Regions from separate parts of the Breoghania sp. JC706 genome, predicted to be linked through region 1. Evidence: riboswitches for the same ligand, from Rfam matches in the RefSeq annotation. Region 1 holds a riboswitch; each other region holds the start of a gene.
What was found. Region 1 has a riboswitch for cobalamin ahead of V2L18_RS15865 (TonB-dependent receptor). Riboswitches for the same ligand answer to the same signal wherever they lie in the genome.
Positions count from the first base shown of each region.

Region 2: it holds a riboswitch for cobalamin, as region 1 does, so the genes downstream of both, bluB (5,6-dimethylbenzimidazole synthase) here and V2L18_RS15865 (TonB-dependent receptor) in region 1, are expected to answer to the same signal.
Region 3: it holds a riboswitch for cobalamin, as region 1 does, so the genes downstream of both, V2L18_RS06885 (energy-coupling factor ABC transporter permease) here and V2L18_RS15865 (TonB-dependent receptor) in region 1, are expected to answer to the same signal.

Region 1 is NZ_JBANCG010000007.1:128,262-131,531, reverse strand. Features, by position in the region: gene V2L18_RS15865 (TonB-dependent receptor) at 1-1,755, opposite strand, end outside; cobalamin riboswitch at 1,945-2,152, opposite strand; gene V2L18_RS15860 (hypothetical protein) at 2,388-2,819, opposite strand; tRNA gene V2L18_RS15855 (tRNA-Ala) at 2,994-3,069, opposite strand.
Region 2 is NZ_JBANCG010000012.1:13,427-16,696, reverse strand. Features, by position in the region: gene V2L18_RS20800 (MerR family transcriptional regulator) at 1-258, shown strand, start outside; gene V2L18_RS20795 (MBL fold metallo-hydrolase) at 401-1,375, shown strand; gene bluB (5,6-dimethylbenzimidazole synthase) at 1,436-2,170, opposite strand; cobalamin riboswitch at 2,220-2,424, opposite strand; gene V2L18_RS20785 (hypothetical protein) at 2,684-3,270, opposite strand, start outside.
Region 3 is NZ_JBANCG010000003.1:208,616-211,885, forward strand. Features, by position in the region: gene denD (D-erythronate dehydrogenase) at 1-674, opposite strand, end outside; cobalamin riboswitch at 859-1,103, shown strand; gene V2L18_RS06885 (energy-coupling factor ABC transporter permease) at 1,164-1,868, shown strand; gene V2L18_RS06890 (IlvD/Edd family dehydratase) at 2,039-3,270, opposite strand, start outside.

The sequences.
Region 1 (3,270 bases):
GTAGTCGGTGTCGACCGTCGTGCCATTGAAGATCGCTTCGCCGAAGACCCGCGCCCGGTCATCGAGGAAGGTGTAGGCGAGATTGAGCGAACCGGCGTGCCTCGGCCGGCGGAGTTCCTCCAGCCGGTCGCCGCCCGCCTGCGTCTGCTCGCTCGCATCGGTGTAGGTGTAGCTCGCCTGAAGCGTCAGGTGCTGGAGAAGCCGCGCGGTGGCGCTCACCTCGATGCCCTGGCGCAGGCTCTCGCCCTCGCGGTTGATCGGCGTGGAGACATAGCTGCCGCCGACGAGTTCGTAGACGGTGGTGATCTCGTTGGTCAGGTTCTGGTTGAAATAGGTCACGTCGACGACGAACCGCCCGTCCAGAAACCGCTGTTCCACGCCCGCATCCCATCCGAAGCTCTCCTCAGGCTTCAGGTCGGCGTTGCCGATGAAGGCGGAGGGCGTGTAGCCGTATTGCTCGTAGAAGGTGGGATTGGTGACGCCGGTGCCGAGCGAGGCGTGGAGCCGCGTGTCCGTCTCGTGCAGCTTCCACGCGCCGGCCACGGTGTAGGTGGTGGCATCGGCGAAGCGGTCGTTGAAATCGTGGCGGACGGCGCCGTTCAGATAGAACCGGTCGAGGAACTCACCCCGGTATTCCGCCACCAGCGAATGCGCGTCGCGGCTGAAGCCGTGATCGAGATGGGAGGGGCGGAACGTCTCCCGCTCCCATTCGTAGCCCCCCGTCAGGCCATGATGCCCGTCGAGGCTTGCAAGCGCGTCGAAGGCGTAGGTCGCCTGATAGCGCGCCGTGAGCCGGCTTCCCCTGGTCGACGACGTCTCCGCGCCGTCCTCCTCGTTCGTCCGGGTCGCGTCGCTGCCGGAAAACCGCGCCTTCTGCGTCCATGCCCCGTCGGCGGAGGTGTGCGTCAGCCCGAGCGTGCCGGAAAGCTCCTCCATCGCCGTCACGTCGTCGGTGTCGAGCACCTCGCCATAGGTGGGGCTGCCGTATGTGAAGTCCTGTGCGTCGGTCTCGCCGCGCCGGTTGACGTAGCGCAGCGTGCCGTTAAGCCTGAGCGCGTCGGTGAGATCGATGTTGAGCTTGCCGTTGAGGCTGGCGTTGCGGTCGCCGTCGTCCTCCGAGCCGTAGTCGGAGACGTTGAACCCGCCGGTGTTGCGGAGTGCCGCCGACAGGGCGATGTCGTAGCGCTCGCCGCCGCCGCGCATCAGGAGGCTCGCCAGCGACGAGCCGTCGGATCCGGCTTCCGTGCGTGCGGTGCCCTCAAAGCCGTTGCGGATGCCGCTCTTGGTGATGATGTTGACGACGCCGGCGGTGGCGTTCGATCCCCAGAACGCGCTCTGCGGCCCGCGCAGCACCTCGATGCGGTCCACGTCATCGGTAAGAAGCCCGCTGAAATCGTATTCGCCGGTCGCCGTCTCGCTTACTTCCACCCCGTCGATCATGACCAGGAGATGGTTCGATTCCGCGCCGCGCACGCGCACCTGCGTCTGCCCGCCATAGGAGCCGGTGCGCGAGACGGCGAAGCCCGGCACGGTGCGCAGCGCATCGGCGACATAGCGTATCTGCTGGTCCTGCAGCTCCTGCGCGGTGATGACGGTGAAGGCGCGGCCGGACTTTTCCTTGTCGACGGGCGTCAGCCCGGCCGTGACGAGGATGGTGTCGAGTTCGATCGTCTCGGGGTCGGCGATCTGCTGCGCCGTGGCCGGAGCGGTCAGCGCGAGCGCAACGGCGCCCGCAGTTGCGATGGTCTTGTACATGAACGGACCTGCGGTATCGGCACGGCCAACGGGGCGCGCCGGTTTGTTTTCGACAAACCGCAAACGGTCTCGACTTGGGCGAGCAACGCGCAGATGGGCGCAGGATCACCTCGGCCGGTTCCGCATGCGGCGACACTTTTCAGCTGTCACCGCTACGGACGACCGCGCCTGGACACACCCCGTATCCTGGCAAGGGTGACCGGAACGGGCAGGTCTCCTGACTTCCGGGTCAACGCCTGCCTTTCGCCTTCCCGACCGCTCGCGCGGCCAGTGGCATATCGAAAGGAAGCTCGCCGGTTACAGTTGCGGGGGCAGTCGCGGAGTTGACCGAAGCCCGGTCGCACCGCGTTCCCTTTTCATCCGCCGCAAGGACGGAACCTGTTCCGTCCCTACGCATATATGCGCGGGGGCGACGCGTCAATTTCGCGGGGCAAACGGAAGGAGGGCTGTGAATATGTGCCTGACGCGTGAGGATGCAGGGAGGGCGCGGTACAGAAACGCGGGTGCAAAACACCGCGCCCGTGAAGCGAAGGCCGCTTATAGGCATCGACGGATAGGGAATAGGGGTAAGGAAATGGTGGAGTCTAGGGAGGCGGGGAGTGTAGGCTACGCTACACCGGGCAGATGCTTCGCTAAATGGGGCTGCATCTGAAACCGGTTATGTTTGGAGTATCGTTGATGGTCCCTGGCTGCGCGTAACCTAATTTATATATAAGCTGCAGTCGCAGCGTCTCCGTTGAGAAAAAACCATTATAAAAATAGGTATCGCAATATAATTGCGTCCCATCTTTATATATATTACACGACGTAATCGGGAGTTTTTTTCCGGGATCTAATATAACATATGGATTATCGGTAAATATATTTTTCTTTGTTGGAGTTATCAGAACTTTATCGTCATTTTGAAATCCGGTTCCTATCCATGATCCCCCTATGTTCTTTATTCCACCAGAGGCTTCGGAAATACAAAGAAAGCGTTTGTCCGGTTCGTCCAATGGTCCTCTCGGATGTGCAGTTGTGGTCATCGCCAAGAGAACCAACACTGCATGCATGGTCGCCCGCATTTCTTGCTCTCCTGATCAGTATTGCATTTACAATAAGCGACCCAGAAAGGCGTTGCTAGAAGCAATAAGTGGGCATGACTGAGTGGCAAGTCCGGGTACAAACGCGGATACGCTAGTTCTGGCGGCACTGCGCCAAAACGCTGAATTCATAAAAAATTTTAAACAAAGGAAAAATGGTGGAGCCGAGGGGAATCGAACCCCTGACCTCGTCATTGCGAACGACGCGCTCTCCCAACTGAGCTACGGCCCCGTCTCTTGGGTGAGGCGCATTTAGTCGGCGGGGGCGGGGGCTGTCAAGGTGGTCTTCGCGCGAAATCAAACGAAGTTTCGATCCATTCCCGGCAGGGGGCGGGAAACGGCCCTCCGGCGGGTCGACTTTTCCACCGCTTGTCCCGGTGCCCGTCAGCCGGTCGTCCGCGGTGTCGCCCCAACTGTTGCATGAGGTGTTTGC
Region 2 (3,270 bases), on a different contig from region 1:
CCATTTGCCGGCGAGACCGCGCCCGCGCCGCAGCGGGCAGCGCCGGGGCTTGTCCCTGACGAACCGCTGCCGCGCGACGTGCTGGCCGACGAGGTGGGCGGCGAGCCGCAGCGCTCTTCCTTCCGGCTGCTCGATCGCCTGCGCGGCGATACGGGGGGCGATGGCGACCGTACGCTTGCCAAGGACGACGTGCGCCGGCTGCAGGCGACGCTGTTTGAACTGCTGGAGTGCAAGCGGATCCTCGATCAGGCACGCTGACGCATCGCCGGGCTCTCAATCGGTCCGGGATGGGGCAGCATGTTGCCATCTTGTCCGCAAAGTGCTGCGCAATCCTTCACCGCATCGCGCGAATCCGGACGCGTTGACCAGACTTACGCGTTGGACAGACTTGGGGGTACCGATGAAACGCACGATCCTTGCCGCGGGCGCCGCATCCCTTCTGCTCGGCTTTCTGCCCGGCGCAAGCCTTTCGGCGGCCGAGACCGTCAAGGTCACGCCGCTTGGGGGGCAGACCGGGGAGTTCTGCCGGCTCGACCGGGCGCTTCTGTTCGAGGATCCCGATGGCACGCGGCTTCTCTACGATGCGGGCATGACCGTTGCCGGGCCGGACGATCCGCGCCTCGGCGACATCGATGCGCTGCTGGTCTCCCACCTGCACGGCGACCATGTCGGCCCGCGCCGCACCAGTGCGGTGAACGCGGGAACCTGCGCCAAGCCCGATCTTTCCGTCGATGCGCGCCCGGATACAAACGTCGCCCAGATCGCGTTCGCCAAGGGCGCGAAGATCGTCACCGGCTCGGAGATGCCGGCCTTCTTCGCAGCCAAGCTGAAGGCGCTTGGTGGGGACCCGGAAAATTCCGTGCTGGCGCGCTTCGGCGGCTCGGTGAAGGTGGGGGGTGTGACGATTTCCACCGTGCCGGCAGTGCATTCCAACGGCGTTTCGCCCGATCTCATCGGCGGCGACCTTGGCAAGGCGATGGAAGCGGCCGGCATCGCCGGCTATGCGGGACCGCCGACCGGCTATATCCTGCGCTTTTCCAACGGGCTCGTGGCCTACCTGTCGGGCGACACCGGCATGACGGCGGAGCAGGAAACCGTCGTGCGCGGCTTCTACGACGCCAAGCTCGTCGTCATCAATATCGGCGACACGTTCACCACGGGCCCCAAGGAAGCGGCCTGGGTTGTCGACGAACTGGTGCACCCGGCCTCCGTCATCCCCTCGCACGCCAACGAGGAGGCGACGCAGAACGGCGAGGTCGTGAAGGGCACCCGCACCGAAGCCTTCCTGATGGCGGTGAAGGTGCCGGCCCACGTTCCGCTTTCCGGCAAGACGATGGAATTCGACGAAGGCGGCACCTGCGTGGCGGGCTGCTGAACGCAGGATACCGGGCGCGGGACGTTGAGCTTCGGGCTCCGCGCCCCGCGACGTGTCGCGCTAGGGCTTGCCGCCCCAGCGGTCGGTGAAGACGAGATCCTGAAGCGGCTGCCTGCGCCCCCAGCCGGCCAACTGAAGCTCGGGAACCTCGTAGAGTTCGCGCACGTGGCCAAGGCAGAGATAGGCGACGGGCACCACATGATCGGGCAGGGCGAGGATGCGGCCGAGGTCTTCGCCGTGGAAAATGCTCACCCAGCCTACGCCTATGCCCTCCGCGCGGGCGGCAAGCCACAGGTTCTGCACGGCGCAGACGGTGGAATAGAGATCGGTGTCGGCGTCGTGCGTGCGGCCGAGCACGACCGGGCCGTCGCGCTCGCGATCGCAGGTGACGCAGATGTTGAGCGGCGCCTCGTCGATACCCTGCAGCTTGAGCCTGGGGTAGAGCGCCCGGCGCTCGCCCTGAAACATAGCGCCGGCTTCCGCGTTGGCGCGCTCGAAGGCCTGGCGCACCGCCGCGCGCACGCCGGGATCTCGCACGAGAATGAAGTTCCACGGCTGCGAGAAGCCGACCGAGGGTGCTGCGTGCGCCGCGCCGAGAATGCGGGCAAGCGCGTCGTCATCGATCGGATGGGGCAGGAACTGGCCGCGCACATCGCGGCGTTCGTGGATGGCGCGGTAGACGGCCGCGCGTTCCTGTGCGCTGAAGGGGCCGGCCGGTTTCAGATGGTCCGGTTTCCGTTGGGCCTGGTTCGGTTGGGCCGGTTTCGATGAGGCGGGCTTTTCCGTTGGCTGCATGACATATCCCCTGTCCGACACGCCTGAGCCCTCCGACGCTGTCCGTGCGTCGGGGGCAATGTCGTCCGGCCGGTCTTCTGACTTGGCTTCGCCCCGCAGCGGCGCCTTCCCGGCCTTGGGGGCTGTTCCCCGCAAGCCAGTGGCATAAGCCGCCCGGTCCACCTCACAGCGTTGGGCACGTCACGGATTTTCACCGTGTTCCCGATTATTCCCGCCGCATCGCGCATGGGGGCACCGGACGGGCTCGTGATAAAGGGTTTCATGGTCCGGCGGAAGCGATCGATATCATTTTCGTGCCGGGTTCTGAGGCGAGGGGGTCTGAGGCGCTGGGCTCTGAGGAATGTGCGGAAGCGCTCATCCGGGCGGTCGTCTGGAAGGGCAGGCCACTTGCGTCTGCCAGGGGGAAGGTGACGGGGGAAACGTGTGGCCGCGGTGGGCCGGAAGAGAGGCATTCGCCTTCTCCCGGCCAAGCGATTTCCGCGCCGGCGAGGCGTGGACGAGAGCGAAGTCGCGTCAGATCGCGAGGTTTTCGAACTCCTCGTACAGGCGGTTGAGTTCGCTCCAGCCATTGGCCCAGGCGGTGTTGGGCGCCTTCAGCCCGAGGCTGCTGGGCAGACGGGTGATGGCGCCGGTGCCGGACGCGAAATCCGCGTATTCGCAATAGGTGGCGAACTGGTAGAGCCAGACGGCCTGATCGGTTTCCACGAGGTGGGGATACTCCTTCTGGTAAGTGTCCAGAACATTGCCCATGGCATAGGCGCCATCGGGATAATCGTTGCCGGTGATCCAGGAGGCATAGAGATTGCCGCTTTTCGGGGTGCCCATTTCATGCGCCAGCCAGTACCAAAGGTATTCGCACGGCAGCATCGCCACCAGGCAATAGGCGGGCGTCAGCAGGGATGTGACGATCTCCTCGTAGCGAACATAGATGCTCACCGCCTTCGGCGGCGCGATGCCGTCGGTGCCTTTCAGATGCCAGGTCTGCGAGAAGCTGTCGTTGTATTTCTCGTATCGTTGCTTCTTGTAGAGAAGGAACTCCCGGAGCACCGGAAATCCGTCGGCGCGGCCGGCTGCCGTACCGTAGTCCTCAGCACCGTTGT
Region 3 (3,270 bases), on a different contig from region 1:
GGGCTGGCCATCCAGTGGCGAACCTCGGTTGATACCGGCAGGATCGCCACATCGCCGTTCAGCGGCTCCCGGATGATGGAGGAAAAGAAGCCCGAGGCCGCCCTGTTGGGTTTTCCGGGTCTGACCACGATGGTTGGAAGTCTCAGACCCACCGCGTCCACGAACCCCTTTCGCGAATAGTCGGCGAGCAGCAGTTCGCAGATCGCCTTCTGCGTGCCGTAGGAGGTGAGCGGGGTCAGGTGGTGTTCGTCGGGAATGCGGTCGGGGAAGGGGGCGCCGAAGACCGCGATTGAAGAGGCAAAGACCAGCCGCGGGGCGTGGCCCGTATCCCGCAACGCCTCCAGAAGCCGCAGCGTGCCCTCCAGATTGACCCGGTAGCCGGTGTCGAAATCGTCCTCCGCCTCGCCGGAGACGATGGCCGCCAGATGCACGACGATGTCGGGCTTCAGCCCGGCGAGCCGTTCGGCCGTTTCCGGATCGGAAATGTCGGCGGCAAGCGTCTGGACGGAAAGAGCAGCGGGGATGTCGCCGGCCGCGGGAGCGGCGGGCTCGATGATGTCGGCGAGCGTCAGCCGGTCGACCGACTGCCCGCCGATGGTTCCGTTTTCCGCAATGCGCGCGGCCAGCCGGGCGCCGATCATGCCGGCGGCTCCCAGGATGAGAACATGGTTCATAGAGCGCCCTCCTCACGGCTCCATGCCCGCCCGGTCATCTTCCCCGAAGCCCGACTATGCGGGCGCGCGGGGGAGGTGGCAAGAGCGGGCCGCGAAGGCCCGCATTTGCACGCCGCGCACCGGTCGCTGGCGCTTGGCGCGACGTGGCCTTCGCCTACAGGATTTCCCTGAGGCTCGAATCCGGTCTAGTATGGGGTATTCGGGTTCCATGCGGGCAAAGCCCGCGGGATTAAATGGGAACACGGTAAGGCTGACCCAATCGGGGGCCCGATCCGTGACTGCCCTCGCAACTGTGAACGCGGAGCCGGCTCCTGTCATCCGTCGGGCGACAAGCCCGACAGGAGAAGCCACTGGGTATCGATCCCGGGAAGGCGGAGATCCGGCGTTGAGGCGTGAGTCAGGAGACCTGCCCGGACAATGGCCTCAACAGGCGTTGCCGCTTGCCGGCGCGCCACGGACCCGCACGAAGGGTGCGGGGAAAGGAACGACATGCATATCGAACCGGGCGTCGTCGACGGCGCCAAGATCGGCTTGAGCTACGCCACCGGCGTCGGCGCCATCGGGCTTGCCGGCAAGATGGCGCTCGACACCATCCGTGAAACCGGCCGCGGCATCGGGCAGATCGGCGGCGCCTCGGCGCTTGCCGCGCGCACGGTCATCACCACCGCGCTGGTGTTCTGCTTCTTCCAGGTACTGCCGCATCATCCCGTCGGCGTTTCCGAGGTACATCTCATCCTCGGCTCCACGCTCTTCCTGATCTTCGGCGCGGGGCCGGCGAGCCTCGGGCTGGCGCTCGGCCTGCTCATCCAGGGCGTGTTCTTCGCGCCGTTCGACCTGCCGCAATACGGCATGAACGTCACGACGCTGATCGTGCCGCTTTACGCGATGAGCTTCCTGGCCCGGCGCATCATCCCGGCCGCCACCGCCTACAAGGACGTGAAGTATTCCCAGGCGCTGGCGCTTTCGACCGCCTATCAGGGCGGCATCGTCTGCTGGGTCGGCTTCTGGGCGCTCTACGGCCAGGGCTTCGGCGCGGAAAACATGGCCAATGTCGCCTCCTTCGGGGCGGCCTACATGACGGTCATCATCGTGGAACCGCTGGTCGATCTCGCCGTGCTGGCGGGCGCCAAGGCGCTCGACAGGCTGTCGGGCTCCGGTCTCGTGCAGGCCCGGCTCTATCAGCCGGCGGCATAACCGGGCGGCGGGACGCCTGCCGCGACATTTGCCATGGCAAAAAAAAAGGGGGCCGTCCGGTTGCGGGCGGCCCTTTTTGTTTGGGAGGGGCGCATGCGCATGCCGCTTGTTCCCCTCTCCCCCACAAGGGGGGAGAGGGAAGCAATCTGCTTGCTTCACCGTGCGACCCTTCAGTGATTGTCGCGCGGCACGCCCGGAATGCCGTGACTGCCGACAGCCGGTGCGGAATTCCCGACGTCCCGGTAGTTCACCGCCGGCCGCAAGACCATGCCCTTGTCGAACTGTTCGACGAGGCCGCGCTGGATCTCCTGCCAGGGCGTCTGGTTCGGCGCGTAGGCGAAGCCGCCCGCTTCCTCCAGCGCCCTGCGGCGGTCGGCAAGCTCGGCGTCGTCGATGAGGATGTCCGCCGTACAGGCGTTGAGGTCGATGCGCACGCGGTCGCCGGTCTTCAGGAGCGCGAGCCCGCCGCCGGCGGCCGCCTCCGGTGCCGCGTTGAGGATGGAAGGCGAGCCGGAGGTGCCCGACTGCCGGCCGTCGCCGATGCAGGGAAGCGCGGTGATGCCGCGCTTGATGAGGGCGGCCGGCGGCTGCATGTTGACGACTTCCGCCCCGCCCGGATAGCCGATCGGCCCCGTGCCGCGAATGAACAGCATCGAATGCTCGTCGATGTCGAGCGCGGGATCCTCGATCCGGTCGTGGTAGTCCTCCGGACCCTCGAAGACGACGGCGCGGCCCTCGAAAGCGTTCGGGTCGTCCGGGTTTTCCAGATAGCGGGCGCGGAATTCCGGGGTGATAACGCTGGTCTTCATGATCGCGCTGTCGAAGAGATTGCCCTTCAGGTTGACGAAGCCCGCATCCTTCATCAGCGGGTCGGAAACCGGCCGGATCACCCTTGTGTCGAGGTTCTCGACGCCCTCGCAATTCTCGCCGATCGGCTTGCCGTTCGCCGTGATCGCGCCCGGGTGCGGCAGCATCCCCGCCTTCATCAGTTCCGCGATCACCGCCGGCACGCCGCCGGCATGGTGGTAGTCCTCGCCCAGATATTCGCCCGCAGGCTGCATGTTGACCAGAAGCGGCACGTGGTGGCCGATCTTCTGCCAGTCGTCGTTCTCCAGCGGCACGCCGAGATGCCGGGCGATGGCATTGAGGTGGATCGGCGCGTTGGTCGACCCGCCGATGGCGGAGTTGACCACGATGGCGTTTTCGAAGGCGGCGCGCGTCATGATGTCGGAAGGCTTCAGGTCCTCGTGCACCATGTCGACGATGCGCCGGCCGGTCAGATAGGACATCTGCCCGCGCTCGCGGTAGGGCGCGGGAATGGCGGCGGAACCGGGCAACTGCATGCCAAGCGCCTCGGCCAGCGAATTCATCGTCGTCGCCGTTCCCATGGTGTTGCAGTAGC